DNA from 4 places in the Lentzea chajnantorensis genome. Region 1 is predicted to be linked to each of the others. Evidence: riboswitches for the same ligand, from Rfam matches in the RefSeq annotation. Region 1 holds a riboswitch; each other region holds the start of a gene.

Region 1 (7,500 bases):
CAGCGGTCCCACGCCGGCGGGCGTGCCGGTGAGGATCACGTCGCCGGGCAGCAGCGTCATGACCGCAGAGACGTACTCGATGAGCGACGGGATGTCGTGCACCATCGAGGAAGTACGTCCGTCTTGCTTGACCTCTCCGTCGACCTCGGTGACGACGCGGACGTCCGACGGGTCGAACTCGGTCTCGATGAACGGACCCATCGGGCAAAAGGTGTCAAAGCCCTTGGCACGGGTGAACTGCACGTCCTTCTTCTGCAGGTCGCGCGCCGTGACGTCGTTGGCGATGGTGTAGCCCATCACCACGCCCATGGCCTTGGCCCTGGACACGTCCCGGCACGGCTGGCCGATGATGACGGCCAGCTCGCCTTCGAAGTCCACTCGTTCGGACGCGGCCGGAAGCTTGATCTCCACGTTCGGCCCGACCACCGAGGTGTTGGGCTTGAAGAAGATCAACGGCTCCGCGGGGACCTCGTTGCCGAGCTCCGCCGCGTGGTCCGCGTAGTTCCGGCCGACCCCGATGATCTTGGTGGGCAGGATGGGCGCGAGCAGCCTGACGTCGGCCAAGGGCCACTTGCGTCCGGTGAAAGTCGGTTCGCCGAAGGGGTGTTCGGCGATCTCTGCGGCTTCCTCGCCGTGAACGGCGACGAAAGCTACGCCTTGCGGGTGAGCGATCCTGGCAATACGCACGTACTACACCTTAGATGTGTGAGCCGGAACGCATCGACTTGTGCACCAACGCGTCGCACAGTGCAAGCCAGGAGGCCTCGACGATGTTCCCGTGCACCCCCACGGTCGTCCACTCGCGCTCGCCGTCCGTCGACTCCACCAGCACGCGCGTCACCGCGTCCGTGCCGGGGTGTTCGGTGAGGATGCGCACCTTGTAGTCGGCCAGCTCGACGGCGTCCAACCAGGACAGGTGCGGCAGCAACGCCTTGCGCAGGGCCGCGTCCAGTGCGTGCACGGGTCCGTTGCCCTCGGCGGTCGCGATGACCCGCTCCCCCGCCACGTGCACCTTGACCGTGGCCTCGGACACGATCTCGCCGTCCGAGCGGTGGTCGAGCACGACCCGGTAGGACTCCAGGGTGAACGGCGGGGTGTCCAGTTCGGACAGCTCGCCGCGCAGCAGCAGCTCCAGGGAGGCGTCGGCGGCCTCGAACGACCAGCCCTTCGCCTCCAGGTCCTTCACGCGCTTCAGCGCGGTCCCGACCTCGGTCCCCCGGCCGGCCAGGTCGAGCCCGAACTCACGTCCCTTGAGTTCGAGGCTCGCCCGACCGGCCATCTCGGTGACCAGCACCCGCATGTCGTTGCCGACGGTGTCCGGATCGATGTGGTTGTACAGCTCCGGGTCCACCTTGATCGCGCTCGCGTGCAGACCCGCCTTGTGGGCGAATGCTGACGACCCGACGTAGGCCTGGTGGGTGTCGGGTGCGATGTTCGCGATCTCGGCCAACGCATGGGAGACACGGGTGAGCTCGGCCAGCGCCCCGGTCGGGAGCACCTCCAGGCCGAGCTTGGTCACGAGGTTTCCCACGACGGCGAACAGGTCCGCGTTGCCTGCTCGCTCGCCATAACCGTTGGCGGTGCACTGGACGTGCGTCGCGCCTGCCTGGACGGCGGCGAGGGTGTTCGCCACGGCGCAGGACGTGTCGTCCTGGCAGTGGATCCCCACCCGGAAGCCGGTCTTCGCGATGACGTCGGCGACCGTCTCGGCGAGGCCGAGCGGCAGCTGGCCGCCGTTCGTGTCGCACAGCACGACGACGTCGGCGCCACCCTCCACAGCGGACTCCAGCACGCGCAGCGCGGTGTCCGGGGAGAAGGCGTAGCCGTCGAAGAAGTGCTCGGCGTCGAGGAAGACGCGCCGGCCGTTGTCCTTGAGGAACCGGACGGTGTCGCGCACCATCCGCAGGTTCTCCTCGGCGTCGGTGCGCAGCGCGCGCTCGATGTGCCGCAGGTCCGACTTCGCCACGAGCGTGACGACCGGTGCCTGGGAGTCGAGCAACGCCTTGACCTGCGGGTCTTCCTCCACACGCACACCGGCCTTGCGGGTGGCGCCGAACGCGACCAGCTCGGCGTGCTTGAGCTCCAGGTCCCCCGCCGCCGCGCGGGCGAAGAACTCCGTGTCCTTGGGCAGAGCGCCGGGCCAGCCGCCCTCGATGAACCCGACGCCGAGCCCGTCCAGCAGCCGCGCGACCGCGAGCTTGTCCGTGACGGAGTACGAAATTCCCTCGCGTTGTGCGCCGTCGCGCAACGTCGTGTCGTAGACGTGGAACTCGTCGGCGGGGCCGGCCATCGCGGGTCATCTCCTGTCCAGGACAAACAAAAAGACCCCCCGCGGATGCGAGAGGTCTGCGCGTCGGGTGCCAGGGGCGGCGACTACCCGACGCGCTCGTCGATAATGATGGCGGTGTGCTGAGCCATGACCGGGATGCTGCCACAGCTCAGCACGACGTACCAAGTGACGGGAGGAAATCTCCCACTATCTGGTCACGGGTTCACGCCTGGGACAGGTACCGCGCGAAGGCCTCGATGGAGGCCGGGTTGCGCGGCGACTCGACCAGTGCGGCGTACGGCAGCGCGTAGAACCGCTTGTTCCGCACAGCCGGCGAGTTCTGCAGCGGTGCGTAGCCCTCCAGGAACCGCTGCTTCTCCTGCGGGGTGTTCGCCTCGCCGTCGGCGTAGTCCACGATGAGCACGACGTCGGGGTCGCGCTGCACGACGGCCTCCCAGTTGACCGTGGTCCAGCTGTCGTTGAGGTCGCCGAAGACGTTGTCGCCGCCGGCCTTGGAGATGACGTCCTGCGGGGCCGCGTTCCTGCCGGAGGTGAACGGCTGGTCCTGGCCGCTGTCGTAGAGGAACACCTTGGGCCGCGGCTTGCCGGCCATCAGCCTGCCGGCGTTCTCGATCTGCTGCTGGTAGCCCTTGACCAGCTCCTCGGCCCTGGCCTCGACCCGGAAGATCTTCCCGAGGTTGCGCAGGTCCGTGTAGAGCGCGTCGAGGGCGGGCATGATGCCGCGCTGCTTGCCCACGCCGTTGCGGCACGCCTCGGTGAGCTGGTAGGTGGCGATCCCGAGCTGCCGCAACGCGTCCGGGGTGAAGCCGGTGCTCTCGCTGAAGCCGTAGTTCCAGCCGGCGAACACGAGGTCGGCGTTGGCGCCCTGCACGACCTCCTTGGAGATCTTGTCGGACAGGTGCTTCGCGCTGTCGAAGTCGGCCTTCCACGGCGAGGTCCGCACGTCGACGGTGTCGATGCCGTTGACGACGTAGCCGGCCATGCGGTCCCTGAGGCCCAGCGCGAACATCAGCTCGGTGATGCCGGTGTCGTTGGTGACCACTTTGGACGGAATCTTGTCGTAGGTCACCTGCTGCCCGCAGTTGGTGACGGTGACGGGTTCGGTCGCGGAGGTGTCCTGCGCGACCGTGGCGCCGCACCCGGAGACGAGCAGCAGGGCGGCGGTGACGAGTGCGGTTCTCACGGGGTGACCTCCTGGTCGAACAGGAGCTGGGGGACTCCTGTCGTGGGGTGGGCGACCACGTGTGCGGTGACGTGGAAGACCTTGGCGACGAGCTCGGGCACGAGGACCTCCGCCGGGGTGCCGGAGGCGACCACCCGGCCCTCGTCGAGGACGTAGAGGCGGTCGCAGTACGACGCGGCGAGGTTGAGGTCGTGCAGCACGGTCAGGACGGTGACGCCGAGTCCCCGCGCGAGCGCGAGGACGTCGAGCTGGTGGCGGATGTCGAGGTGGTTGGTCGGCTCGTCGAGCACGAGCACGCGGGGTTGCTGGGCGATGGCGCGGGCGATCAGCACCCGCTGGCGCTCACCGCCGGAAAGGCTGAGGAAGCTGCGGGCGGCGAGGTGCCCGACGTCCACTGTGGCCAGAGCCTCTGCGACGACAGCGGCGTCGCGCACGGGGTCGCGGTCGTGCGGCAGCCGGCCCATCTCCACGACCTCGGTGACGGTGAAGTCGAACTCGACCTGCGACTCCTGGGTCAGCGCGGAGAGGTCGCGGGCGAGGCCCTGTCGCCTGTGGACGTTCTCGCCGTCGAGCAGGACCGCGCCGGCGTCCGGTCGCAGCGCCCGGTAGACGCAGCGCAACGTCGTCGACTTGCCGCTGCCGTTCGGCCCGACGATGCCGACCACCTCGTCGCAGGCGTGCAGCGTGATGCCGGAGATGATGTTCCGCACGGTGACGTCGTGCACCTCGACGCGCATCAGCGGCCTCCGAAGACGTACGCCCTGCGGCGCATCAGGAAGATGAAGCACGGCACGCCCAGCGCTGCCGTGATGACGCCGAGCGGCAGCTCCTCGGGTGCGGCGAGCATCCGCGCGGCGACGTCCACCCACACCAGGAAGCTCGCACCGGCCAGCGGTGCGAGGGCCAGCACCTTGCGGTGGTCGGCGCCCACGACCATGCGGGTGAGGTGCGGCAGCATCAGCCCGACGAACCCGACGGCCCCGCTGACCGCCACCAGCACCCCGGTCATGGCCGCGGTGACGACGAAGAGGTGCGTGCGGAACCGGTTGACCCTCACCCCGAGCGTGGTCGCGGTCTCGTCGCCCATCGCCAGCGCGTTCAACGGCCGCGCCTTGGTCATCAGGTAGGCGATGCCCAGCGCGGTCACGACCGTGGCGACCGGCAACGACCTCCAGTCCGCCCCGCCGAGGCTGCCGAGCAGCCAGAACATCGCCGCCCGCGCCGCCTCCCCGTGCGGTGCCTGGAACACCAGCAGCATCGCCACGGCCGAGAACCCGTAGGCGAGCGCGGTGCCGGTCAGCACGAGCCGCAACGGCGTGAGCGCCCCGCTCGACCGCGCGGTGAGGTAGACGAGCGCGGTGGCACCGAGTCCGGTGAGGAACGCCCCCGTCGACAGCGCGTACACGCCGAGCCCGGACAGCACCCCCATCGTCGCGACGGCCGTGGCGCCCACGCTCGCCCCCGAGGAGATGCCGAGCACGTACGGGTCGGCCAGCGCGTTGCGGACCATCGCCTGGATCGCGACGCCGACCGCGCTCAGCCCCGCGCCCACGACGGCGGCGAGCAGCACGCGCGGCAGCCGGATGTTCCAGACGATGTGGTACTGCCCGGCGAGGTGGGCGGGCACGGTGCCGCCGGTGACCGCCTGCCACAGCAGGTCGGCGGTGACGCCGAAGGGGACGGAGACGGGGCCGAGCGCGACGCCCGCCACGATGCTGACGACGAGCACGCCGACGAGCGCGCTGATCTTCCCGATCACATGTGCCCTTCCCGCAGTCCACGGCAGGAGTTGGAGTCCTATGTCTGCCGTGTGCGGGCATTCGGGCTCGTCCCCTGGCCGGGGACCTACCGTTGCGGGTCAGCGCCGGACTTCGACCGGTCTTCCCCCACGCACGACTTCGGGTGACCCTACCTGCGCAAACAGGAAGTTCGAAAATTTCTCCGCTGTGATGTCGATCCGGCGGGGTGCCCGTTCGACCTGTGGACGTCAGCGAGCAGGGCACAACGCAGGGAGACCACCGTGAAGTACATGCTGATCATGCGCGCCACCGACGAGGCCTACGCGAACATGGGCGAGCTCGACTTCGACAAGATGCTGGAGGTCGTGGGCGCGTTCAACGACGAGCTGATCCGGGCCGGGGTGCTGCTCGCCGCCGAGGGCCTCGCCGACCCGTCCGAGGGCGTCGTCGTCGACTTCTCCGCCGAACCGGCGATCGTGACGGACGGCCCGTACGGCGAGACCAAGGAGCTGTTCGGCGGCTTCTACCTGCTCAACGTGTCCTCGCTGCAGGAGGCGGTCGAGTGGGCGAAGCGGATGCCGATGGCCGGGCCCGGGTTCAAGACCGAGATCCGCCGCGTGCCGACGATCGACGAGTTCCCGCAGGACAACGAGTGGATCCAGAAGGAGCGCGCCTGGCGCGAGTCCACCGCCCAGCTGTGAAAGTCACGCGGGGACCTTTCGTGCTCTACAAGAGTACGAAAGCTCCCCGCGTGCACTACAACGGTCAGCCCGTGCGGACGTTCGAGGACACGAGGGCGGCCAGGCGGTCGCCGATCGCGTACGTCGCGCCCGGCGACTGGTGGTCGCGGGTCGCCAGGTCGAACGCCACGGACGCCTCGATCCGGCGCGACGCCTCGTGCTCGCCGAGGTGGTCGAGCAGCAGCGCGACCGACAGCACGGCGGCCGTCGGGTCGGCGATGCCCTGGCCCGCGATGTCCGGTGCCGAACCGTGGACCGGCTCGAACATCGACGGGTTGCGCCGCGTCACGTCCATGTTGCCCGACGCGGCCAGGCCGATGCCGCCCGTAACGGCGGCGGCGAGGTCGGTCAGGATGTCGCCGAACAGGTTGTCCGTCACGATCACGTCGTACCGGGCGGGGTCGGTGACCAGGTGGATCGTGGCCGCGTCCACGTGCTGGTATGCCACCGTCACGTCCGGGTGCTGCAGCGAGACCTCCTCGACCACGCGCGACCACAGCGAGCCGGCGTGCGTGAGGACGTTCGTCTTGTGCACCAGCGTCAGGTGCCGCCGCGGACGGGCCGAGGCGCGCGCGAAGGCGTCCCTGACCACGCGCTCCACGCCGAACGACGTGTTGAGCGACACCTCCGTGGCGATCTCGTGCGGGGTGTCCTTGCGCAGCAGGCCACCGTTGCCCGCGTACGGGCCCTCGGTGCCCTCGCGGACCACCACCATGTCGATCTCCGGCGGGTCCGCGAGCGGGCTGCGGACGCCGGGGTAGAGACGGGCGGGGCGGAGGTTCACGTGGTGGTCGAGCTCGAACCTGAGGCGCAGCAGCAGGCCGCGCTCCAGGATTCCGCTCGGCACCGACGGATCGCCTACCGCTCCGAGCAGGATCGCGTCGTGCTGGCGGAGCTCACCGAGCACCGACTCGGGCAACAACTCTCCCGTGGCGTGCCAGCGCGCCGCGCCGAGGTCGTAGCGAGTGATCTCGGCCGCCGGAACGACCTCGTTGAGGACCTTCAGGGCCTCAGCGATGACCTCGGGCCCGATCCCGTCTCCTGGGATCACTGCGAGCCGCATCCACACACCTCCCAGGTGTCAGTCCCCAATTGGTGGGACTACTTTCCTCCGCGAAAGGTTACCGGCACCACGGCCGCTCGCCGCATGCCGGACACCCCATCGGGGTGTTATCTCCCGTACTGCGGGACACCCACACGGCCCATTCCGCACTTTCGAGTGTCACTCGATCGCAGGAACGGGGTCGCGTCAAGGGGTGACGCCCGGCAGTTCCACGCAGTAACCCCGCTTCCCCCGGAACGCACGCGGGGACCTTTCGTACTCTCTGAGAGCACGAAAGGTCCCCGCGTGGACTTCAGAAAAGGTCGGAGGAGAAGGGGCTAGGAGCGGACGGCGCCTCGGACGGTGACGACAGAGGCGCGGTCGCCGGTGGCGTTGTGGTGGTTGAGCACCAGCAGGCCCTCGGACTTGTCGAGCTCCAGGGCCTTCGCGTCCCGGTTCACCACGAGCGCGGTGCCCGGCTTCGCGAGGTACGACAGCGCCGCGTC
Region 2 (7,500 bases), 4.5 Mb from region 1:
TCGCCGACGTCGGCATCGAACCGACCGACGCCGACATGGCCGACGGCGCCGCGTGGATCTCCCGCCGCACCGAGGAGGTCTTCCGCACCGGTCTGCCGTGGCGTCCGGGCGCTGCCGAGGCGCTGCGCGCGGTGCGGTCGTCCGGCGTGCCGATGGCGCTGGTGACCTCCACCGAACGGTCGCTGACCGAGGTCGCGCTCGACACCATCGGCCGTGACCTGTTCGACGTGACGGTGTGCGGCGACGAGGTGGACGGGCTGAACAAGCCGCTGCCGGAGCCGTACCTGAAGGCGGCGCGGTTGCTCGGCGTGGACGCGGCCGGGTGCGTGGCGGTCGAGGACTCGCCGACCGGTGTCGCCTCTGCGGTGGCGGCCGGGTGCACCGTGCTGGTCGTGCCGTGTGACGTCGAGGTGCCGGCGGGGGAGCGGCGGGTGTTCCGCGACTCCCTCGTCGGCGTCGACCTCGAAGTGCTGAAGGCGCTGCAGGTCAGGTGATCAGGCCAAGATCGTCGAACGGCACCAGAACGCAGTTGCTGAGCTGACGCACCAGGGCGGAGGCCACCATCCAGGGGATGTCCGGGTCGTCGAAGTACCGAGTTGCATCCTGCGCCACCGCAGGACCACGCGCGCCGGGCCGGTGCAGCACACCTCTCACCCCGACGACGGGGAACTCGGTTGATCGGACTGCGACAGCGCCGCGTCGCAGTGCCGGGCAAAGCCGCAGGGAGAGCGTGACGCACGATCGGCACACGGGCGGCTCGTTGCACCCCATGCCCTCCGGCCAGTGCGGCCAGTCGTTGCGGTAGTCGCGCAACAGCCACAGCACGCCGTCGTCCGTGCGGTCCGCTGGTCCCGCGCAGACCTGGCACAGCAACCGCCGCATGGCTCGTCGCTGCCTGAGCGGGTGCACCCGGCCGAACTCAGGGCGTCCCACCTCGTGCCGAATCGGGCCGCGGAGCCACAACACACCGCGGGTGTCCCGATCAGTCAGGACTTCGTCCGCGTAGCCGATGCCGTGGCCTGGACGCACCACCAACTCGTAGGGCAGATCCTGCTCTGCGCTCCAAGCGGTGATGTAAGGGGCGTTGATCATCCGGGCAACCTTACTGCAATATCCGAAATGTACCTAGCTGATCCTATGACTAGGGTCTATGACAGCGGTACGCGCAGGACCCAGCCGAGGAGCGTGAGTGATGACGACCGTGCGCTCGTGGACGAGCGTCTCGATGCCGTACGTGAGCGGTCAACCCGGTGACGCTTGGGCTGCCGAGGCGCAGGTGCACGGCGGTGAGGGGACCCAAAAGCTGCTGGGCGTCGAGGAAGTGCCCGCCACCGCCGCGGTCGCCGCCATGCTCGACCTGGAACGAGGTGATCCGGTGGTGGTCAGGCGGCGCCTGATGTTGTTCGACGGCCAGCCGGTCGAACTCGTCGACTCGCACTACCCCGTGGTCATCGCTCGCGGCACCCGCCTCGCCGAGCCGCGCAAGATCCCCGGTGGCGCGGTGGCCTTCCTCGCCGGGCTCGGTCATCCCCCGAAGCGGGTGCGCGAGGACGTCAGCGCTCGTCTGGCCACAGTGGACGAGCGGACCGCGTTGCGACTCGAGGGCCAGTCTTGCGTTCTGCTGCTCGCGCGTTCGCTGCTGACCGAGGAGGATCGGCCTGTCGAGGCCACCGTGATGACGATGGTGTCCGATGGGCGGCGGCTGCGTTATGAGCTGACGCCATGACCGTCCAGACGAAGTTCCGAGGAGCAGGCATTGCCCCGCGCACGTGACGTCCGGCCCCGGCACGAGCAGATCGCGGCGGAGCTGCGCGACCTCATCATGCGCGGAGAGCTGCCGCCGGGTGCGCAGCTGCCGTCGACCGCACAGCTCGTCGCACAGCACGGTGCGGCCAACGCGACCATCCAGCACGCGCTGAAGGCGTTGAAGGACGAGGGTCTTCTCGACAGCCGCGCCGGCAAGGGCGTGTACGTCCGCGACCGGGAACCGCTGGTGGTCGACGCCGCTGCCTACATCGAGCCCGGGGCAGGCCGGTTCCGCTACGAGCTGCTCGCCGTCGACACGGTCGTCCCTCCGGCCGACGTGGCCGAGGGCTTGGGCCTCGGCCCCGGAGTGCCGGCGGTCGTCCGCACCCGGATCCTCAGCCACCAGGACCAGCCGGTGGAGCTGTCAGCGTCGTACTACCCGGTGGACATCGCCGGTGACACCGCCCTGGCGAGACCTGCGAAGATCCGCGGCGGTGCACCTCGGGCGCTCGCTGACCTCGGCTTCGTCCAGCGGTCGTTCGTCGACCGGATCTCAGCGCGCCCACCGACCGTTGCGGAAGCCGAGGCGCTCGACCTGCCCGGCGGGACGCCGGTCATCCGGCAGCTGCGGGTCGTCTACAGCGACCACGATCGCCCGGTGGAGGCGTCTGTGCTGATCAAGAGTTCGCACCGCTACGAGCTGCGCTACCACCAGGCCCTGTAGACCCGGGGCGGTCGCCGCGACGACCGCCCCGGACCATCAGGAAACCGCGACGGGTGCCTTCGCCCGGCGTGTCGCCGGATCGACCAGCAGGCCGAACACCACGCCGAGACCGACGTGGAGCGTGGCCAGCTGGGCGAGTGAGCTGAGGCGGAACTGCCACAGCACGGCCACCGGCATGTCCGCCGGGATCGTGTCCGGCGGCGCGGGGAACGCCACCAGCACCACCGCCACCGCCGCCACGACCGCGAGCAGCACCGCGGTCACGCGGACCGGGTGCGGCTGCGCGGCCAGTGCCGAGGCGAGCCAGCTCGCTCCCCAGACGATCGCCAGACCGGCCACCACCACGCCCAGGTACAGCGCGGTGCGGTAGTTCACCGTGTCCGGGTCGCCCACCGCGGGCGGGTTCGCCGGGTACTTCAGCCACGGCAGCAGCGCCACCGCACCGAACACGGCGACTCCGAACGCGGTGCTGCGGGTGAACGGCGTGCGGTCGGCGAACCAGCGCTTCGACAGCGCGTAGGCCGTGGCGAACACCAGGCCGACGGCGATGCCGACGATCACCACGCCGAGCATGCCGCCCGCGATCTGGACGCCGCGGCTGACCAGCCCCTCCTCGCCGTGCGAGTGGGAGTGGCCGTCACCGGCGGGGGTGCGGGCCTCCTCGACGGCCAGTGCGGCGCGGATGGGGATCTCGGTGACCAGGAGCTGCACGAGCGCGGAGGCGGTACCGGCGATGGCGCCGGCCGCGAGTCCGCGCAGTGCGATCGACCTGTACGTGGTCGTCATCTGCGTGATCAGCGGATCAGTGGCAGGGAACGCCGAGGGCGTGGCGGCCGTCGTGGAAGAACTCGTGCAGCAGCTCCGAGCTCGCACCGAGAGCGAGGCCGTTCTCCTGCAGGACCAGGTAGGTGACGATCAGGCCGAGCATTGAGACGGCGAAGGCCCACTTGGGCACGCGGACGGCGGACAGGCTTGCTGCAGGGCTCGTCATGACGGGCTCCTCCATACCTCGTGGAAGGTGAAACTCCTTACGGCGCCGCAGCCGGTCTCCTGACTCCCGGATCAACGCTGCCCCCGCGTCTTCCCAGCCCCTCGCGGGACCAGTGACGTGCTCGGCGGGGATCGCTTCCCGGTCACAGTGGCGAGGACCGCGCCGGATTTCCACCGGCTTCCCGTCACTGCGGCGCGTGCACCGTAAGGTGAACGGCGGTTCACGCACAACCGGCCATAAGAGTTGTCGTCTTCATCACTTCACAAGAGGGCAGTCCCCGCACTTCCCACCTGCGGCAACGCGGTAGTAAAGGCAGCACGACCGGCGCAGGAACGCGACCTCGCCGGGCAGGGTGACGAATTCCCCGGCACCTTCGAACGGTGGCGCTGCCATGAGCCGGTTGCCGCGTTCCTCCGCTTCCTCCGCACTCAGCGCACCCGCTCGCACCACCATTTTCAGCGCGCCCGCGATGTTCGACATCGCGTTGCCCCACAGCAGACCGCGTGCCACGGGCACGACCGCGTGGACCGCCTCCACGACCGGTGCGAGCGCCTCCGCCGGGCGCGGGCCGAGCCGCGGGGTGTCGATGCGGACGCTCAGGCCGTTGCGGCGGTGGTGCTGCCACCACAGGTTCTCCGGGCGCACGTCGATCGGCAGGTCCGTCGCGGTGAGCGGGCTGAGCAGCCGCGCGGTGTAGCTGAGGAAGAACAGGCTGGCGGCGACGCGGGGCTCGGCGGCGTTGTAGCGGGCCGCGATCGCGTCGATGGTCTCCCTGAGGGCGGGGCCTTCGAGCAGTGCCGTCCCCGGCAGCCACGAGTCGTCCGGACGGCCCACGTCCAGCGCGAAGAACGGGTTGATGCCGCGCACCTGGCGCAGCGCTGCGAGGACTTCGGCGAACTCCGACACAGATTCACGCTACTGGGTGTCCATGCAGGACAGATCACGTCCACGGGCTGGAACAGAGGTGACCGCGGTGTGGACCACCCGTCCGGAGGTGGGAGGATGTGCCCCCGTGAAGACCTTCGACTCGCTGTTCGCCGAACTGACCGAACGAGCCCGCACCAAGCCGGAGGGTTCCGGCACCGTGGCTGCGCTTGAGGCCGGCGTCCATGCGCAGGGCAAGAAGGTCCTGGAGGAAGCGGGCGAGGTCTGGATCGCCGCCGAGTACGAGTCCGACGAGAAGCTCGCGGAAGAGATCTCGCAGCTGCTGTACCGCCTCCAGGTGATCATGCTGGGCCGCGGCCTGACCCTCGACGACGTCTACAAGTACCTCTGACGGAGAGCTGACCGATGCTGCGCGTAGCAGTCCCGAACAAGGGCGCGCTCGCCGAACGCGCCTCCGCGATGCTGACCGAGGCCGGTTACCGGCAGCGGCACGAGCCGCGCGACCTGACCGTGCTCGACCCGAACAACGAGGTCGAGTTCTTCTTCTTGCGCCCCAAGGACATCGCGATCTACGTGGCGTCCGGTGACCTCGACCTGGGCATCACCGGCCGCGACCTGGCCGCCGACTCGGGCGCCGATGACAACGGCTCCTCCGTCGAGGAGCTGCTGGCACTGGGCTTCGGTGGGTCCACCTTCCGCTACGCGGGCCCGCGGGGCACCGACTGGACGGTCGAGGACCTGGAGGGCAAGCGGCTCGCCACCGCCTACCCGAAGCTGGTCGGCCGCGACCTCAAACGCCGCGGCATCAACGCCACGGTGATCCGCCTCGACGGCGCGGTCGAGATCTCCATCCAGCTCGGCGTGGCCGACCTGATCGCCGACGTCGTGGGCTCCGGCCGCACGCTGCGCCAGCACGACCTGGTGGCGTTCGGCGAGCCGATCTGCGAGTCGGAGGCGGTCCTCGTGCACCGCGCGGGCTCGGAGCTCTCGCCGGCCAAGAAGCAGCTGCAGGCCCGCCTGCAGGGCGTCGTGTTCGCCCAGCAGTACCTGATGCTGGACTACGACTGCCCGCGCACGCTGCTGGACGAGGCGATCAGCCTCACGCCGGGCCTGGAGTCGCCGACGGTCGCGCCGCTGGCCGACGAGAACTGGGTCGCGGTGCGGGCGATGGTCCGCCGCCGCGACGCGAACCGGGTCATGGACGAGCTGGCCGCGATCGGCGCCAAGGCGATCCTGGCCTCGGACATCCGGTTCTGCCGCCTGTGATCCTGGAGCACGCCGTGCTGGACGTCCTGCCCGGACGTGCGGCGGAGTTCGAGGAGGCCTTCGGCGAGGCGCGGGAGCTGATCTCCGCCTCGCCGGGCTTCCTCGGCCTGCGGCTGTCGCGGTGCCTGGAGGACCCGAACCGGTACCTGCTGCTGGTGCAGTGGGAGTCGGTCGAGGCGCACACGGTCGGGTTCCGCCAGGGCCCGTCCTACGCCCGGTGGTCGGAGCTGCTGCACCGGTTCTACTCACCGTTCCCGGTGGTCCAGCACTTCGAGGACCTCGGCGTCTGAGGTCTGCTCGAAGCGGTCGTACCACCGGCTCACCGCACCGAGGTGCCGCGGCAGGAGCACCGCCACCACGGGCGTGCTGAACGTGCGCACCGACTGCCTCGCGGCGACCGGCACGGCCAGCACCAGGCGGTTCGGCCCTCGTCGCTCCAGCCAGTGCAGGGCGGCCCGCGCGGTGACACCGGTGGCCAGCCCGTCGTCGACCACGACCACGTCCCGCTCCTCGACCACGAGCGGCGGCCGATCCCGCCGGTACAGCGCGGTCCTGCGCGCGGCCTCGGCCCGTTCGCGGTCGCAGCCCGCGGCCAGCTGCTCCTCGGTGAGCCCGAGCACTCTGAGCACCGCGGCGTCGTAGATCGGCGCGCTGTCCACCGCGACCGCGCCGACCCCGTACTCGGGGTGCCCCGGCGCGCCGATCTTGCGCGCCACCACGACGTCCAGCTCAGCCCCGAGGACCTCCGCGACCTCCGCCGCCACCGGCACACCGCCGCGCGGCAGCCCCAGCACGAGCGGGTCGTGCCAGGTGTGCTCCGCAAGCTGCGCGGCCAGGGCGCGGCCCGCCTCCCGCCGGTTCGCGAACCTCTTCACAGTCCCGCCGACGCTACGCCCCGTCCCCGTTCCCGCGGCACGCACGAACGGCGTAAAGCCGCTGGCAGCTACTTCGCCCGGTGCAACGGCGCGGTGTATCAGGACGACGTCCGAGCGCCTTTTGGTCTGTGCCACCCGGGAAAGACGGCCGCACTCGTCCTGGTCGCGCTCGTGCCGGCCCTCACCAGCGAGACGCAGATCCGCACGCTGGGTATCGAGAGCAACGCCCTCGGGATGTCCACAGCAGACTGCGTGCCGAGTCAGCGTTCGCGCACGAACAGGGCCTGCGCCGTCGACCCCACCGGCCCTTCCACGTCGTGCACGGTGCTCGTCGCCACCCCGACGCCGTCCGGCCCGATCGTGGTGCGCGCGTCCAGGCCGACCCACTCGCCGACGGGGCGGCGGTGCAGGTGCACGGTCAGGTCGGTGTTGATGGCGTACCACTTGCGGATGTCCACGCGGGACGAGACACCGCTGGAGGAGTCGACGACGGCGAACAGCCGTTCCAGCGGGGTGATGGGGGAGCCCTCGACCACGTCGACCAGGGGGCGGGCCCACACCAGGGCGTCGCCGGGGGTGAAGATGCCGCCGGACAGGGAGAGCCACTCGACGGCGGAGAGGTAGCCGCCGCCCCAGTGCTCGGGGACCTCCATCGGCACCGCCGCCGACGGCGGCGGCAGCGGGACGCCGGAACCGCCGGCCACCGGGGTGGTGTCGGAGGTCGAGATGCGCCAGGCGCGGGCGACGAGGGCCGCGCGGCCGTTGTGGGACAGGGTGGCGGAGGCCAGCTCCACGGAGCGGCCGGGCCGCTCGACCGCCGTGGTGACGGTGAGGTCGGCCACCGGAACCGGGCCGAGGACCTCGAACGTCACGCGGGCCAGCAGCCGGTCGGTGTCCGACAGGGACCGCACGAGCAGTGCGGAGGGCGGGCCGAGGTGCTGGCTGTCCGGGCCCCACGGGCCGACCGTGTGCGGGGTCGAGCGGTAGGTGTGCTCGTCCAGCGGGAGGTAGAA
Region 3 (7,500 bases), 4.7 Mb from region 1:
AAGCAGCGGCATGAATGCGACAACGCTCAACAAACCCGACGCCATCGTCCACCTGGCGTGTCGCCCCCAGACGTGGTCGCGCAGCCACGGCCGGGCCAGCAGGACGACCGCGACGGGCAGGCTCACGAACGCGACCATGCTGCCGAACCGGTGGATGCTGCCGCTGAGCTGGTTGGTGCCCATCGCCCAGTTCGTCTTCGGGAACACGACCACGAGCAGCAGGCCGAACGACCACAGCAGCAACGCGACCGAGCCCGCCGACCGCCACCGGGTCAGTCCTTTGTGGACCAGCGCGGTGAGGATGCCGGCCGAGCCCGCGACCAGCAGCAGCACGGCCACGTCGAACACCGGGCGGTAGTCGCCCAGGGCGTACTCGCTGATCGTGCGGTGCAGAGCGCCGACGGTCAGGTCGAGCAGGCCCACCATGGCGACGGTCGCGACGACCGCGAGCGAACCGCCGGTGGCGGCGAGGCGAGGAATCAGCACAAACCGGTCAACGAGCGGGTGAACCCCCGGGGTTCCTGGGTTCAGGAAGCCGACAGGATGCTCTCAGGCGCCGGACAGGTTCCCGGCCGGGAGCACGAGCCCGGTTCGGCGGCGCGTCGCCCCACCCCGGGGACTCAGCGCAGCGCCTGCGCGGCTTCGGCCACCACCGCCTCGGCCACGGCGGTGAGTGCGGGCGAGTCGAGCTTCCACTGCTGCCAGTACAGCGGGACGCTGACCGTGCGGCCGGGAGCGAGGTCGACCAGGCCGTCGAGCACCTGCTGCGGCGGCACCATGCCCCAGCCCAGGCCGGTGGCGACGGCGCGCACGTAGACCTCGGACGACGGGACGTGGTGGCGGTGCTCGGACGCGCCGCGGCCCCGCGTCAGAGTGCGGACGAAGCGGTCCTGGAGGTCGTCGTTGCGGTCGAACACCACGACCGGGGCATCCGGCAGCCACGACTTCAACGGCCCGGCCGCATGCCGGTTCACGAAGGACTCGGCGGCCATCGCGGCGTAGCGGATGTGGCCGAGCTTGCGCACCGAGCAGCCGGCGACGGGGTCGCGCGACGACGTCACCGCCGCCATCACCGCTCCCTGCCGCAGCAACGCCGTCGTGTGGTCCTGGTCCTCGCGGTGCAGGTCGAACGAGATCCGCAGCTCGGGCGGCACGCGGTGCAGCGCGGGCAGGAACCAGGTGGCGAGCGAGTCGGCGTTCACCGCGATCGGCACCCGCACGACCGCGTCCTCGCCGAGCGCCGCCCCGAGGTCCTGGTCGAGCGCCAGCAGTTGCCGACCGTAGCGGACGATCACCTCACCGGACGGCGTGAGCCGCACCGGGCGGGCGCGGACCAGCAGGACCCGGCCCGTGCGCTGTTCGAGCGCCTTGATGCGTTGCGAGACAGCGGAAGGCGTGACGTGCAACGCGGTGGCGGCGGCGTCGAACGTGCCGCTGTCCACCACCGCGAGCAGCGTGCGCACCAGGTCGAGGTCCATCACGAGCGCTAATGGTACGTAAGAATCTTCAGCTGGCCTCATCAAGAACGCGTCAATAGCGTGGACCGCGTGACAGACCTGCTGCTCGGCTTCGGCACCATGATGACCCTGATCGTCGCGATCGGCGCCCAGAACGCTTTCGTGCTGCGCCAAGGACTTCGCCGCGAGGCGGTGGCGAAGGTGGTCGCCGTGTGCGCCGTGTCGGACGCGGTCCTGGTCGCCGTGGGCGTCGCCGGGTTCGGCGCGATCGTCACCCGGTGGCCGCAGGCGGTCACCGTCGCCGCGGTCGTGGGCGGGCTCTTCCTGCTGGGGTACGGGTTCCTGGCCGCGCGGCGCGCACTGCGCCCGCAGGCCCTGCACGCCGACACCGGCGCCCGGCACCGGCCCGTGCTCACCGCGATCGCGCTGACGTGGCTCAACCCGCACGTCTACCTCGACACCGTGCTGCTGCTCGGGTCGATCGCCGCCGGCCGCTGGCTCTTCGGCGTCGGCGCGGTGACGGCGAGCATCACCTGGTTCGCCGCGCTCGGGTTCGGCGCCCGGCTGCTCAGCCCGCTGTTCGCGAAGCCGCGCGCGTGGCGCGTGCTGGACGGCGTGATCGCCGCCGTGATGATCAGCCTCGGGGTCGCGCTGATCGCCGGGACGTGACCAGCGCGGCGACCGCGCAGCCGGCCAGCACGCCGCTCGTCACCGGCGCCGCGGCTCCCGCGAACAGCGACGCGGAGGCGAGCCCCGCACTGAGCAGAGCACCGTAGAAGACCCGCGGCCGAACCTCACCCACGCCGACCACCCTACCCAGGGGACACGCATGTTGGGTGGTGATCAAGGACCCACCACCACATGTAGTATCTGCCGCACTGGTGGTTCGCCGGCCCGGACAACGGGCCGGTGAGGCAAGAGGGAACCCGGTGCGAGTCCGGGACTGCCCCGCAGCGGTGAGTGGGAACGAAAGCCGTCAACGAAGCACTGGGTCGCGAGACCTGGGAAGCGACGGCCGGTAGGCGCGAGTTCGACGCCCACGAGTCCGAAGACCTGCCACCGGGGTGCGCGCAAGCCTGCGCGCACGACACGGTGCCCCGAGGGAGGGCGGCTGTGTGCACCGGTGAACGGTGCGCGCATGCGCTTTTCCTCCTGGGCCCAGCTCGCGAGGAGAGAGCGTGCCCGACCGCCTTTCAGTGGTCATCGAGGAAGCCTGTGCCGATCTTCCGAACGCATCGGCCGAGGCGGTGCTGACCGAGACCAAGCGGAACCTGTACCACGGCATCACCGACGCCGAGCTCGCCCTGGCGCCGATCATGGCCGCCCGCGCGATGGTCGAGCAGGACCCGGACTACTCCTGCGTCAGCGCCCGCCTGCTGCTGGACCGGCTGCGCACCGAGGCGTGCGGCGTCCCGCTGTCGCACGCCGAGATGACCGAGCGCTACCCGTCGTACTTCGCCTCGTTCGTGCGGCACGGCGTCGACTGCGGCCAGCTCGACCCCCGGCTGACCTCGTTCGACCTGGCCCGCCTGGGATCGGCGCTGGACCCGTCCCGTGACCTCCGGTTCCAGTTCCTGGGCCTGCAAACCCTGTACGACCGCTACTTCCTGCACCGCGACGGCCGCCGCTACGAGCTGCCGCAGGCGTTCTTCATGCGCGTGGCCATGGGCCTCGCCCTGGAGGAGGACGACCCCGACGCCCGCGCGGTCGAGTTCTACGAGCTGCTGTCGTCGTTCGACTTCATGTGCTCGACACCGACGCTGTTCAACTCCGGGACGACCCGGCCGCAGCTGTCGTCGTGCTTCCTGACCACCGTGGCCGACGACCTCGGCGGCATCTTCCACGGCATCAGCAACAACGCGCTGCTCTCGAAGTTCGCGGGCGGCCTGGGCAACGACTGGACGCCGGTGCGCGGCATCGGCGCGCACATCAGGGGCACCAACGGCACGTCGCAGGGCGTGGTGCCGTTCCTGAAGATCGCGAACGACACGGCCGTGGCCGTGAACCAGTGCTTCGCACCGGACACCGGCGTCCACACCGCCGACGGCGTCAAGGCGATCAGGGACGTCGTGGCCGGCGACCTCGTGCTCGGGGTGAGCGGCACCTACCGCGAGGTCACCGACGTCATGCTCTACGACCAGGTCGACCCGATGGTCGAGGTGGAGGTCGAGCACTCCGCCGCACCCCTCAGGGTCACCGCCGGACACCCGTTGTACGCCGTCAGGGGCGTGCCGCTCGGCCAGGAGAACGCGCGGACGCTCAAGCAGCTCGCCGGCGACGAGGTGCGGCCGGAGTGGGTGGACGCCGGTCGGCTGGAGAAGGGTGACCTCGTCGCCAGGGTGGTTCCGCGGGAGGTCGTGCCCGTCGCCGGTTTCAGCGAGGACGATGCTCGTCTGTACGGCGTCCTGCTCGGTGGCGGGCACCTGTCGGAGGACGGGGTGCGGTGGGGTGTCTCCGGGAAACCCGGGCTGGACGCGCACCTGGACTTCGTCCGCGAGCACCTGTCGGCGCGCGGTGTCCGCTTCCGGGAGAACGGCCGCGACGACACCCACGTGTGGATCCACTGGGCCTCCGAACCCGAGGTGGGTGCCTCCGCGTTCCCGTTCACGCCTGAGGACCTCTACGACGACGACCGCCGGAAGCGGATCGCCCGCAGGTTCTCCCACCTGCCGCACGCCCAGACCCGGAAGCTCCTGCAAGGCCTGCTGGAGTCGAGCGGCGGTGCCTCCCGCGGCGTCGAGGTCCACTTCACCACGACGTCGCGGTCGCTCGCCGCGGGTGCCCGCTACCAGCTGCTGCGCCTCGGCATCCCCTCTGCCGGCGAGGACCTCGACGTCGGGGTTCCCGCCGTCGAGGGCATCGCCGAACTCGCCGGCTGCCGCCCGACCACCGAGCCAGACTGGGTCGAGCACCGGGGCATGGTGTTCTCGCGCGTCCGCGACGTGCGGGAGACCAAGGTGGTCCCCGAGGTGTTCGACCTCGAGGTCGAGACCGACGAGTCCTACCTGACCACGGCCGGCCTCGCCCACAACGGCGGGAAGCGCAAGGGCGCGGTCTGCGCCTACCTCGAAACCTGGCACATCGACGTCGAGGAGTTCCTCGACCTGCGCAAGAACACCGGCGACGAACGCCGCCGCACCCACGACATGAACACCGCGAACTGGGTGCCGGACGAGTTCCTGCGCCGGGTCCGCGCGGGCGGCACGTGGACGCTGTTCTCCCCCGACGAGGTGCCGGACCTGCACGACGCGTTCGGCGCCGAGTTCGCCGAGAAGTACCGCGCCTACGAGGCCAAGGCCGACGATGGCGGGATCAAGGTCTTCCGCCGGGTCCAGGCCGTGGACCTGTGGCGGCGCATGCTCACGATGCTGTTCGAGACCGGCCACCCGTGGATCACGTTCAAGGACCCGTGCAACCTGCGGTCACCGCAGCAGCACAGCGGCGTGGTGCACTCGTCGAACCTGTGCACCGAGATCACCCTGAACACCGCGGTCGACGAGGTCGCGGTGTGCAACCTGGGGTCGGTCAACCTCGCCCGGCACGTCACCGAGGACGGCATCGACCACGCCCGGCTCCGCAAGACGGTGCGCACGGCCGTGCGGATGCTCGACAACGTGATCGACGTGAACTACTACACGATCCCGGAAGCCAGGAACTCCAACCTGCGGCACCGGCCGGTCGGTCTGGGGCTGATGGGGTTCCAGGACGCGCTGTTCACGCTCGGCACGCCGATGGCGTCGCAGGAGGCCGTGGAGTTCGCGGACCGCAGCATGGAGGAGATCAGCTACTACGCCATCGAGGCGTCCGCCGACCTGGCTCGGGAACGCGGCGCGTACCGGTCGTTCGACGGGTCGCTGTGGTCGCGGGGCGTCCTGCCGATCGACTCGGTCGAGATCCTCGCGCGGCACCGCGCCGCGGACGAGCTGGAGCAGGACCGCGGGTCCATGATGGACTGGGCCGCCCTGCGGGCCAAGGTGCGGCAGGGCATGCGGAACTCGAACGTCATGGCCATCGCGCCGACCGCGACCATCGCGAACATCGCCGGCGTGAACCAGTCGATCGAGCCGCTGTACCGCAACCTCTACGTGAAGTCGAACATGTCCGGCGACTTCACCGTCGTCAACCCCCACCTGGTGAGGGCGCTCAAGCAGCGCGGGCTGTGGGACGAGCAGATGGTCTCCGACCTCAAGCTGCACGACGGCAGCCTCGGTGCGATCGACCGGGTGCCGCCCTACCTGAAGGCCCTGTACGCCACGGCGTTCGAGGTCGACAGCGCCTGGCTGGTCGAGGCGGGCTCGCGCCGGCAGAAGTGGATCGACCAGGCGCAGTCGCTCAACCTCTACCTGGCCGCGCCGAGCGGCCGCAAGCTCGACGAGCTCTACCGGCTGGCGTGGCTGCGCGGGCTCAAGACCACGTACTACCTGCGGACGCAGAGCGCGACGCACGTGGAGAAGTCCACGTTGCAGGGCACCGACGGCAAGCTCAACGCCGTCTCCCCCGTCGCCTGCTCCACCACCGACACCGACTGCGAGGCCTGCCAGTGACCGACCACATCATCGACGCCGGTGCCGCGCGGGTCGGCGTGGACGACAAGGCGATGATCAACTGCCGTGCGGACGTCAACCAGCTGCTGCCGCTGAAGTACCACTGGGCGTGGGAGAAGTACCTGGCCGGCTGCAACAACGCGTGGATGCCGACCGAGGTGTCCATGCAGGCCGACATCGGCCTGTGGAAGTCGAAGGACGGCCTCACCTCGGACGAGCGCCTGATGATCAAGCGCAACCTCGGCTTCTTCGCCACGTCGGAGTCGTTGGTGGCCAACAACATCGTGCTCGCCGTGTACCGGCACCTGACCAACCCCGAGTGCCGGCAGTACCTGCTGCGCCAGGCGTTCGAGGAGGCCGTGCACACCCACACGTTCCAGTACGTCTGCACCTCGCTCGGCCTCGACGAGGGCGAGCTGTTCAACATGTACCGGGAGATCCCGTCCATCACGGACAAGGCCGCGTGGGCGTTGCAGTTCACCCGGCACCTGGAGGACCCGGGGTTCCGCACCGGCACACCCGACCGCGACCGGGCGTTCCTCAAGGACCTCGTCGCGTTCTACGTGGTGTTCGAGGGCATGTGGTTCTACACCGGGTTCGCGCAGATCCTGTCCCTGGGGCGGCGCAACAAGATGGTCGGCGTCGCCGAGCAGTACCAATACATCCTGCGCGACGAGTCGATCCACCTGAACTTCGGCATCGACGCGATCAACCAGATCAAGCTCGAGAACCCGCACCTGTGGGACGACGCGTTCCAGGCGGAGGTGCGCACCATGCTCGCGGAGGGCTGCGAGCTGGAGATCGCCTACGGCCGCGACACCATGCCGAACGGCATCCTGGGGCTGAACTCCGAGCTGTGCGAGCAGTACCTGCGGTTCATCACGAACCGCCGCTGCGCACAGCTCGGGCTCGAGCCCGTGTGGGAGCCGGCGGAGAACCCGTTCCCGTGGATGTCGGAGATGATGGACCTCAAGAAGGAGAAGAACTTCTTCGAGACCCGCGTCATCGAGTACCAGAACGGCGGCTCACTGCAGTGGTGACAGCACCACGGCCTTAGGGAGTCCGGCCCGGTCCGCCACCGGCCACGCGAGCGGATCGGGCCCGAGCTCCACCAGCTCGGCGACCTGCAGGCGGGACCACGGCGACACCGGCCGGGTCCCGTCCAGGACGCTCGAGGCGTACACGCTCCACGGCACGCGCTCGGTCGAGTCGACCTCGTCGGGGTTCGGCACCGGCTCGGCGTCGGAGAGCACCCGGAACACCGGGCACATCTCGTTCTCGACGACACCGTCCATCTCCGCCCGGTAGCGGAACGCCGGCAGGACCAGCTCGGGCACGCCGACGTCCATGCCGAGCTCGTCGCGCAGCCGCCGCCGCACCGCCTCGGCCATGTCCTCCTCCGGCAGGGGGTGGCCGCAGCACGTGTTGGTCCACAGGCCGGGGAACGTCTTCTTGTGCAACGCCCGGCGGGTGAGCACCGTGTTGCCGGCCGAGTCGAA
Region 4 (7,500 bases), 6.1 Mb from region 1:
GGGCGGAGGTGGGTTCGTCGAGCACCAGGACGCGCGGGTGGGCGGTGAGGGCGGCGCCGATGGCGACGCGTTGTTGCTGGCCGCCGCTCAGGGTCGCGAGTGGACGGTCGCGCAGGTCCGCGATGCCCAGCAGGTCCAGGGTTTCCTCCACCCGCTTGCGCATGACGTCGCCGGGCAGGCCGAGGGACTCCATGGAGTAGGCCAGCTCGTCCTCGACGTTGTCCGCCACGAAGCCCGCCTGCGGGTCCTGGCCGACGAAGCCGACCACGTCGGCGAGTTCGCGGGGTGGGTGGTGGGCGGTGTCGCGGCCGTCGACGAGGACGCGGCCCTCCAGGGTGCCGCCGCTGAAGTGCGGGACGAGGCCGTTGATCGCGCGCAGGAACGTCGACTTGCCCGCGCCGGTGCGGCCGACGACCAGGCAGAGCTTCTCCCTCGGGGATCTCCGCGGACAGGCCGGTGAGCACCGGGGTGCCGGTGTAGGTGATGGTGACGTCCTCGAACCTGATCATCGTTCCCTCGCGATCCCCAGCGGTGCCAGCGCCACCAGCACGGCCAGCGCCGGTGCGAGCGGTAGTTCGGGTGCCTGCAGCGGGACCGTCGCCGGCGACAGCGCCGGGTCGGTCGAGAGCACCAGTGCCGCGGCGCTCGCCACGCCGCTCAGCGCCACGGCGACCGCGCGCGGGGTCCAGCAGTCGGGGCGGTAGCGGGTGCGCGGCACCCGGCGGGCGCCGACCAGCAGGCCCGCGACGGCCAGCAGCACGCCGAGCGCGAGCAGGGGCCAACCGGAGTAGGCGTCGGCGAGCAGGCCGTACGTGCCGATGCAGAGGCCGAAGAGGCCCGCCAGGACCAGTGCGCCGGTCACCGCGCGGTCGCGGCGCGAGATGCCGGCGGTGCGGCCGTAGCCGCGCGAGTCCATGGAGGCGGCGAGGACGAGCGAGCGTTCCAGCGCGTCCTCCAGCACCGGCACCAGCAGCGTGCGGATCGCGTGCACGCCGTGGGCCGTGTCACCGCGCAGCTGACGGGCCTTGCGAACCGAACGCGCCGACGACACCAGTTGCGGCGCAACGGTCAGCGCCACCACCACGGCCACGCTCACCTCGTACAGCGCGGCGGGCAGGGAGCGCAGGAGGCGTTTCGGGTTGGCGAGGGCGTTCGCGGCGCCGACGCAGCTCAGGATCGTGGCGAGCAACAACCCCTGGTACAGCGCGAAGACCAGCCCCTCCGCGGTCACCGGTCCGCCGATGCGGATGCCCTGGGCCCAGTCCGGCAACGGGACCTGCGGCAAGGTGAACAACGTCGTCGGGCCCGCGATGCCGCCGAGGACCACGTGCAGCAGCACCCGCAGGCCGATGACCAGCAGCCCGAACTTGAGGAACACGCCATAGGTTCCCGCCCACGGCGTGTTCGCGCGGCACGTCACGACCACGACCCCCGCCACCGCCAGGACCAGGCCCAGCAGCAACGGGTTCGTGGTGCGGCTGGCGGCGGTGGCCAGGCCCAGGGCCCACAGCCACCACGCGCCGGAGTGGAGCCTCACGCCGCGGACCCCCGCCGAGCGCTCACTCTTCCGCGCTGCGCCGGCGACGGGCCACGAGCAGTCCCGCAACGACCAGCGCGCCGATCGCCAGCACGCCGAGCACCGTCCACAACGGACTACCCGGCTCCCGGTCCTGCTGCTGCGCCTTCTCCTCGACCGCGGCCGAGGTCACAGCGGCGGACGTGCTCGAAGACGGCTCCGAAGCCGACGCCGAAGTCGTCGCGGCAGAGGACGGGGGCGGTGCAGTGGTGGACGGCTGCCCGGCAGGCGGGGTCACGGGGACCTGCGGCGGTGCGGGCGGTTGCTGGGCCGGAGGCTGCTGGGCAGGCGGTTGCTGAGCGGGCGGCTGCTGGACCGGTGGCTGTGGGGCGGGTGCGGCCGGCGGGGCGATCCCCGGCTGCTCCCCCGCCCCGAACGCCCACCCCTCGACGCTGCCGCGAGCCGGCACGTAGGTCGCCGCGCCCTGGTTGCTGTAGGACCACGAACCACCGGCTGAGGCGTGCCAGTACGACCAGTACGCGGTGGCGGGCGAGGTGGTGACGCACCTGTCGGTGTCGGTGCCCGGCCTGCCGTTGATGCGGCAGACGAACCCCTGCTGCCGTGACGCGTAGGCGTAGCTGAACCCGGCCGCCGCCAGCGCCGCCACCCCGGAACCCGGACTGCCCGCCGCGCACCCCTGCTGCACACCACCGCCGAGACCGCGGAAGTCGACGACGACGGTCACGCCGTCACAGCCCGCCGCCTGAGCCGGCACCGGGACCGCCGCGGCGATCACCAGTGCCAGCACGCAGAAGAACCTCGTCACGGGGTGGCGCCGGGGGCGGTGCCGGCACCGAACGCCCAGCCCTCGACGCTGCCGGGCGCCGGGTCGTAGCTGCCCGCACCCGCGGAGCTGTAGGCCCAGGAACCGCCGGGCGAGGCGTGCCAGTACGACCAGTAGGCGCTGGTCGTGGGCGCGGTGCACGGGTTCGGCAGCGCGTTGATCCGGCACACGAAACCGGCCTGGCGCGGCACGAACGAGTACGTGAAGCCCGCGCCGGTCAGCGCGGCGAGACCGGTGGCCGGGTCGCCGGGAGCGCAGCCGGTCTGGACGCCGCCGCCCAGCGCGGTGAAGTCCACCACGACCTTCACGCCCGCGCAGTCCGCGGCGGAGGCGGGTGCGACGACGAACGAGCTCGCGACCAGGGCGAGGACAGCGAGGATGCGGCGCATCACGCACCAACCTTCCGACGACGGGACACGAGGACGAGCACGGCGCCGGCGAGCAGCGCGGAGGAACCGAGCAGGGTCAGCGCGACGGCCTCCTCGGGGCCGGTCGCGGCGAGCCGCTGAGTGGCCGGGGGCGTCGGACCGGCCGGCGCGGGAGCGACCGGGGTGGCCGTCGACGAGGTGGTCACCGGAGCGGTCGTCGTCGGCGGCACGGTCGGCTGTGCGGTGGTCGACGGGGGCGTGGTGGTCGGCGGGGTCGCGCAGTCGACCGCGGGCACACCGGGCGTGGCACCGGCGAACGACACGTCGGCGAGGCCCTTGCGGGCCAGGCCGAGCATCGCCTGGGTGGTCGCGCGCACGGCGCCGTAGACCTCGAAACCCGTGCTGTCGTAGGCGATCGCGCCGCGAGCGGCCTCCGGTCCGGCACAGCCGACCTGCAACGACCGCAGGTACGCCACGGCCCGGTCCGCGGCCGCCGTCCGGCCGCCCTCGACGAGCGCGCCGACCGCGAGGCCGGTGCTGTTGGCGTTCGAGCCCTGCAACGCCGACGGGAACCCGCCGTCCGCCTTCTGCTGCGCCACCAGCCAGTCCAGCGCCCGCGCGGACGCCGTCGGCTCCCCCGCCGCCTGCAACGCCTGCAGCACGATCGCCGTCGCGTCCACATCGGACTTGCAGACCGGCTGCCCGAACGAGATCGGGAACCCGCCGTCAGCGCACTGCGTGGACACCTGGAACGCGACCGGCTGCGCCACCGGCTGGTCGGCGCGGGTCAGCACGATGATCGCCAGCGCCTGCGTGAACGCGTTGGTCTGGTCGTAGTCGGGGTCGGTGCGGTCGCGGTAGCGGCCGGACTCCTCCCGCAGCGCCGCAAGGCGTTCGAGCAGGTCGGCACCGGCGAACGCGTGCGGGTCGGTGCCCAGCGCCTGCGCGACCAGCGCGAGCTTCACCAGGCCACCGACGTAGGACTCGGCCTCGCCGTCGCCCGCGAAGTACTGGAACTGCTCGGGTTCGGCGAGCCACGCCGCGGCCCGCACCGCCGTCGACCGGCCGACACCGGCGGCCGCGAGCCCGTAGACGCCGTCCGCGGTCAGGCCGTGGTCGACGAGGTCCGGCCCCTTCACCAGGTGGTCGCCACCGACGAACTGGCCGGCCAGCCACGTTCCCGCTGACGGCGGCTCGGCCGCCTGAGCGGCCGGTGTCACGACGAGCGCGGCCGCTACCACTGCGGCCAGCGCGGATGTCCGGATCACTGCTCTTCCCCCTGCCCCGCTGTCCTCGACGGGTCGATGGAGCCACCGCGCGCCACGGGCATTCGGACTGTCACCGTTGCGGGTCAGCGCCGGAGTTCCACCGGCTTCCCCCGCGGCGTGCGGATGCTGTTGTCCACCCGATCGTGCGGGAGGGATCACCCCGAGTCAAATGGCTGTGAGCCGGGCCATCAGCGGCCGGGGAGCTGGAAGGAGCTCACGACCGCGGCGAACTCCTCGGTCGGCTGCCCGCCGTTGGCCTGGTTCTTCAGCGCCATGTCCTGGTTGGCCGTCACGTACGGGCGCAGCAGCTCCTCGTAGCGCTGGAACGCGGTCTCGCGGTTCACGCTCAGCTCGCCAGCCAGCACGTACGCACCGACGAGCGCCAAGCTCGTGCCCTGACCGGACAACGGCGAACCGCAGTAGCCGGCGTCGCCGAGCAGCACGACGCCGCCGCGCGACCAGGACGGCATCCGGACCTGCGCCATGGCGTCGAAGTGGAAGTCCGGCGCCTCCCACATGTGCTTGAGCGCGGTCTGCCACTCCCACCCGGCGTCGGCGAACTTCTCCGCCACCAGCCGCCGCTGGGCCTCGACGTCGCGGTGGTCGAAGTCCACCTCGCCGTAGAACCCCATGTAGACCCGGCACTCCGCGTTGGCGCGGGCGCTCATGACCCCGCCGCCGACGACCTCGCCCTGCTGGAACACCTGCCAGTGGTCGAGGCCCAGGAAGTTCGGCGCGGTGAACACGGCGAGGTTGGTGCCCAGGTGGCGGACGAACTGCGCCTCGGGCCCGAACACGAGCCGCCGGACGTTCGAGTGCAGCCCGTCCGCGCCCACGACCACGTCGAAGTCCCGCGGGGCGGCCCGCTCGAACGTGACGCGGGTGCCGTCGATCGCGGTGATGGTGTCGTCGAAGAGGTACTCGACGCCCTCCACCGCGTCGAACAGCAGGCGGGCCAGGTCGTCGCGCATGACCTCGACGTCGGGGCTGGCGAGGTCGCCGCCGGTCAGCGTGTGCTCGGTGGAGCGGTGGAGCTCGGTGCCCTCCTCGTCGACCACGCTCATGCCGCGCATGCCCGTGGTCATGGACCGCAACCGGTCCCCCAGGCCCATCCGCTCCACCACGTCGAGCGCAGGACCGCGGACGTCGACGGCCTGGCCGCCGGGGCGCAGGCCGCGGTGGCGTTCGACGACGGTGACGTCGAAGCCGTGGTGGCGCAACCAGTAGGCCAGCGCCGGACCGCCGATGCTGGCGCCGGAGATGAGGACGTTCGTCATGGTGCTCCCCCTGTGGAGTGGCCGATGCGCACACCGTGGCGGGGTGCGCTGACCGGGGGCTGACCAACGGCTGTCAGTGGCTGACCGGGGCTGACCGGGGGCTCAGCCCGGCGTTCGGGAGGTGAGCCGGGCGGCCGCGGTGCCCAGACCGGTGGGACCGCGGTGGAAGACCGGGAGCCGGCCCACCGGCAGCGCGCCGGCCTCGTCGTACCGGCTGGTCTCCTCGTGCCAGTGGATGATCCCGGCGATCCAGTCCTTCAGCTCGTCGGCGTACCGCGTCAGGCCGGCTCGCGCACCGGCGTCCAGGGCCAGGTCGTCGAACATCTTCGGCAGGTCGGTCTCGACGGACCGCACGAACTGGCCGAGCCGGGCGTCCATCAGCGCGTAGGTCAGCTCGAAGGCACGGCTCTGCGGCACGCCGAGGAAGTTCTCGACGACGCGCACCATGTTGTGCACCTCGCCCTCGTGCTGGATCTCCTTGCGGTACGAGAAGACGTCGTTGAGCATCGTGCAGTAGTCCATGGCCGACCGCTCCATCGTCTGCACGACCCGCGTCTGCCACAGCTGCTCGGGAACGATCGCGGAGTGCGAGAAGCGGGACAGCGACGTCGTCAGCTCGGAGCCGAACGTGCTGCGCCGCATCTCCACGTAGTCCACGGGGTCCGGGATGCGGTTGTGGTGCATGTTGACCACCTCCCACACCCACGCGTCGAGCATGGCGTCGACGGTCTGGCGGAACGTGGCGCGGAAGGCCGGGTTCATCGGCGCCGCGGTCCGCTGCCAGAGCTCGGCCAGCGAGCGCTCCATCGCGTTGGCGGGCACCACGGTCTGCACGAGGTCGACCGGCATGCACGCCTTGAGGCGGGTGGTCTGCGTCTTCACGCCGAGCAGGTCGCGGGTCCGGCCGAACCACAGCGGGTAGGCGTCGTCGGCGTAGGTGCCCCAGGTGAGCCAGCAGCCGGACAGGTACAGCTCCTGCGCCGTGGCGTCCGGGTCGATGCCCGCCGAGCACAGCGGGAAGTCGAACCCGCGGACCTGGGCCTCGTCCCAGACGCCCTCACCGGTCATGCCCTGCTCGACCGCCCACGCGACCACCTGGTCGCGGGCCTGGTCCAGGTGCGGTGCCAGGGAGAGGGTGAACGGGACCTCGAACGCCGGCAGCGCGTACGGCTCGACGACCCTGGGCGTGCTGGAGAACTGCCGGAGCCGCTGCGGCAGGGTCTTGGCGAACGAGCCCAGGACGCCGAGCTGCGGCGGCGGACCGGAGTTCATGTACCGCGAGGACCGCAGGTGCCACTCGTGACCGCCCGCCTGCCAGTCCTGCAGGCCCTTCACGTAACCCAGGACGGCCGCGCGGCCGACGGGGTCGATGCCGTGCTCGTCGAGCAGGATCGGCACCTCGGTGAGCGCGGTGTGCTCGAACTGGTGCAGGCGCGAGGTCAGCAGGTCGTTGACGGCGTCCGCGGCGGCCTGGGTGGACAGGCCGAGGAACTTCTCGAACACCAGCACGCCGTTGGACAGCTCGCCCTCGTCGAGCACCTCGCGCTCGTAGGAGAACAGGTCGTTGCGCAGGTGCACGGCGTCGCTGAAGGTGTCGCGCAGCACGCCGATCGGCCGGGACAGCGCGATGCGCGCGGGCACCTCGAGGCCGACGGCGTGCTCGACGAGGTTCGCCGACCACGGTGCGCCACCGACCTTGCGGCGCATCTCCACGTACTCGATCGGGTTGGCGAGCCGGGCCGCGCTGATGTTGTGCAGCTCCCACATCGACTCGTCGAGCAGGTGCTTCGTGTTGGCGGCGAACCGCTCCCGCCAGTCGAGCGAGTGCCGGCCGACCGTGCGGCGCCACAGGTCGGCGAGGCCCTTCTCCACCGGGTTCGCCGGGTGTGCGGTGATGTGGCCGTCGACCGGCATGAACAGCGGCAACCGGTCGAGGTGGGCCTGCGCGCCCGGGACGTCCCTGGTGCGCTTGTACAGCTCGACGAAGTGGTCGTCGAAGTAGAAGACCCAGACGTACCAGTCGGTGATCAGGTCGAGCGCCTCCCCGTCGCAGTCGGGGTGCGTGTACGCGCAGAGCAGCGCGTAGTCGTGCGCTTCGAGGTCAGCGGCGGTCCAGATCACCGTGCCGTGCTGCGGCGCGTCGACCATGTCCATCTCGCGCGCCCAGGCCCGCGTGTGGACGCGGGCGCGTTCGAGGTTCGGGTTCAGCCGGGCCGGGTGGGGCGTG

The links. A riboswitch is a leader RNA that binds a small molecule or an ion and turns the genes downstream of it on or off. The one in region 1 is predicted to bind cobalamin.
Region 2: it holds a riboswitch for cobalamin, as region 1 does, so the genes downstream of both, ACVDFE_RS33260 (CbtB domain-containing protein) here and ACVDFE_RS12890 (FecCD family ABC transporter permease) in region 1, are expected to answer to the same signal.
Region 3: it holds a riboswitch for cobalamin, as region 1 does, so the genes downstream of both, ACVDFE_RS34135 (ribonucleoside-diphosphate reductase subunit alpha) here and ACVDFE_RS12890 (FecCD family ABC transporter permease) in region 1, are expected to answer to the same signal.
Region 4: it holds a riboswitch for cobalamin, as region 1 does, so the genes downstream of both, ACVDFE_RS40785 (LPXTG cell wall anchor domain-containing protein) here and ACVDFE_RS12890 (FecCD family ABC transporter permease) in region 1, are expected to answer to the same signal.

Annotation. Positions count from the first base shown of each region.
Region 1 is NZ_JBSDZT010000002.1:2,454,229-2,461,728, reverse strand. Features, by position in the region: gene ACVDFE_RS12910 (fumarylacetoacetate hydrolase family protein) at 1-687, opposite strand, end outside; gene cimA (citramalate synthase) at 698-2,290, opposite strand; gene ACVDFE_RS12900 (ABC transporter substrate-binding protein) at 2,493-3,473, opposite strand; gene ACVDFE_RS12895 (ABC transporter ATP-binding protein) at 3,470-4,210, opposite strand; gene ACVDFE_RS12890 (FecCD family ABC transporter permease) at 4,210-5,232, opposite strand; cobalamin riboswitch at 5,268-5,410, opposite strand; gene ACVDFE_RS12885 (YciI family protein) at 5,494-5,913, shown strand; gene ACVDFE_RS12880 (3-isopropylmalate dehydrogenase) at 5,978-7,015, opposite strand; gene ACVDFE_RS12875 (S8 family serine peptidase) at 7,333-7,500, opposite strand, start outside.
Region 2 is NZ_JBSDZT010000002.1:6,938,784-6,946,283, reverse strand. Features, by position in the region: gene ACVDFE_RS33285 (HAD family hydrolase) at 1-494, shown strand, start outside; gene ACVDFE_RS33280 (hypothetical protein) at 487-1,092, opposite strand; gene ACVDFE_RS33275 (GntR family transcriptional regulator) at 1,193-1,726, shown strand; gene ACVDFE_RS33270 (GntR family transcriptional regulator) at 1,757-2,470, shown strand; gene ACVDFE_RS33265 (CbtA family protein) at 2,507-3,256, opposite strand; gene ACVDFE_RS33260 (CbtB domain-containing protein) at 3,273-3,461, opposite strand; cobalamin riboswitch at 3,494-3,668, opposite strand; gene ACVDFE_RS33255 ((2Fe-2S)-binding protein) at 3,717-4,367, opposite strand; gene ACVDFE_RS33250 (phosphoribosyl-ATP diphosphatase) at 4,474-4,737, shown strand; gene hisG (ATP phosphoribosyltransferase) at 4,752-5,612, shown strand; gene ACVDFE_RS33240 (antibiotic biosynthesis monooxygenase family protein) at 5,609-5,902, shown strand; gene ACVDFE_RS33235 (phosphoribosyltransferase) at 5,858-6,487, opposite strand; gene ACVDFE_RS33230 (thioesterase family protein) at 6,748-7,500, opposite strand, start outside.
Region 3 is NZ_JBSDZT010000002.1:7,111,250-7,118,749, forward strand. Features, by position in the region: gene ACVDFE_RS34115 (DUF998 domain-containing protein) at 1-486, opposite strand, end outside; gene ACVDFE_RS34120 (LysR family transcriptional regulator ArgP) at 621-1,478, opposite strand; gene ACVDFE_RS34125 (LysE/ArgO family amino acid transporter) at 1,578-2,126, shown strand; gene ACVDFE_RS34130 (hypothetical protein) at 2,092-2,259, opposite strand; cobalamin riboswitch at 2,323-2,532, shown strand; gene ACVDFE_RS34135 (ribonucleoside-diphosphate reductase subunit alpha) at 2,636-6,001, shown strand; gene ACVDFE_RS34140 (ribonucleotide-diphosphate reductase subunit beta) at 6,055-7,041, shown strand; gene idi (isopentenyl-diphosphate Delta-isomerase) at 7,027-7,500, opposite strand, start outside.
Region 4 is NZ_JBSDZT010000002.1:8,510,185-8,517,684, forward strand. Features, by position in the region: partial or broken gene ACVDFE_RS40765 (ABC transporter ATP-binding protein) at 1-509, opposite strand, end outside; gene ACVDFE_RS40770 (CbiQ family ECF transporter T component) at 506-1,537, opposite strand; gene ACVDFE_RS40775 (hypothetical protein) at 1,560-2,324, opposite strand; gene ACVDFE_RS40780 (hypothetical protein) at 2,339-2,752, opposite strand; gene ACVDFE_RS40785 (LPXTG cell wall anchor domain-containing protein) at 2,749-3,996, opposite strand; adenosylcobalamin-variant (AdoCbl-variant) riboswitch at 4,045-4,116, opposite strand; gene ACVDFE_RS40790 (FAD-dependent monooxygenase) at 4,185-5,273, opposite strand; gene ACVDFE_RS40795 (terpene synthase family protein) at 5,376-7,500, opposite strand, start outside.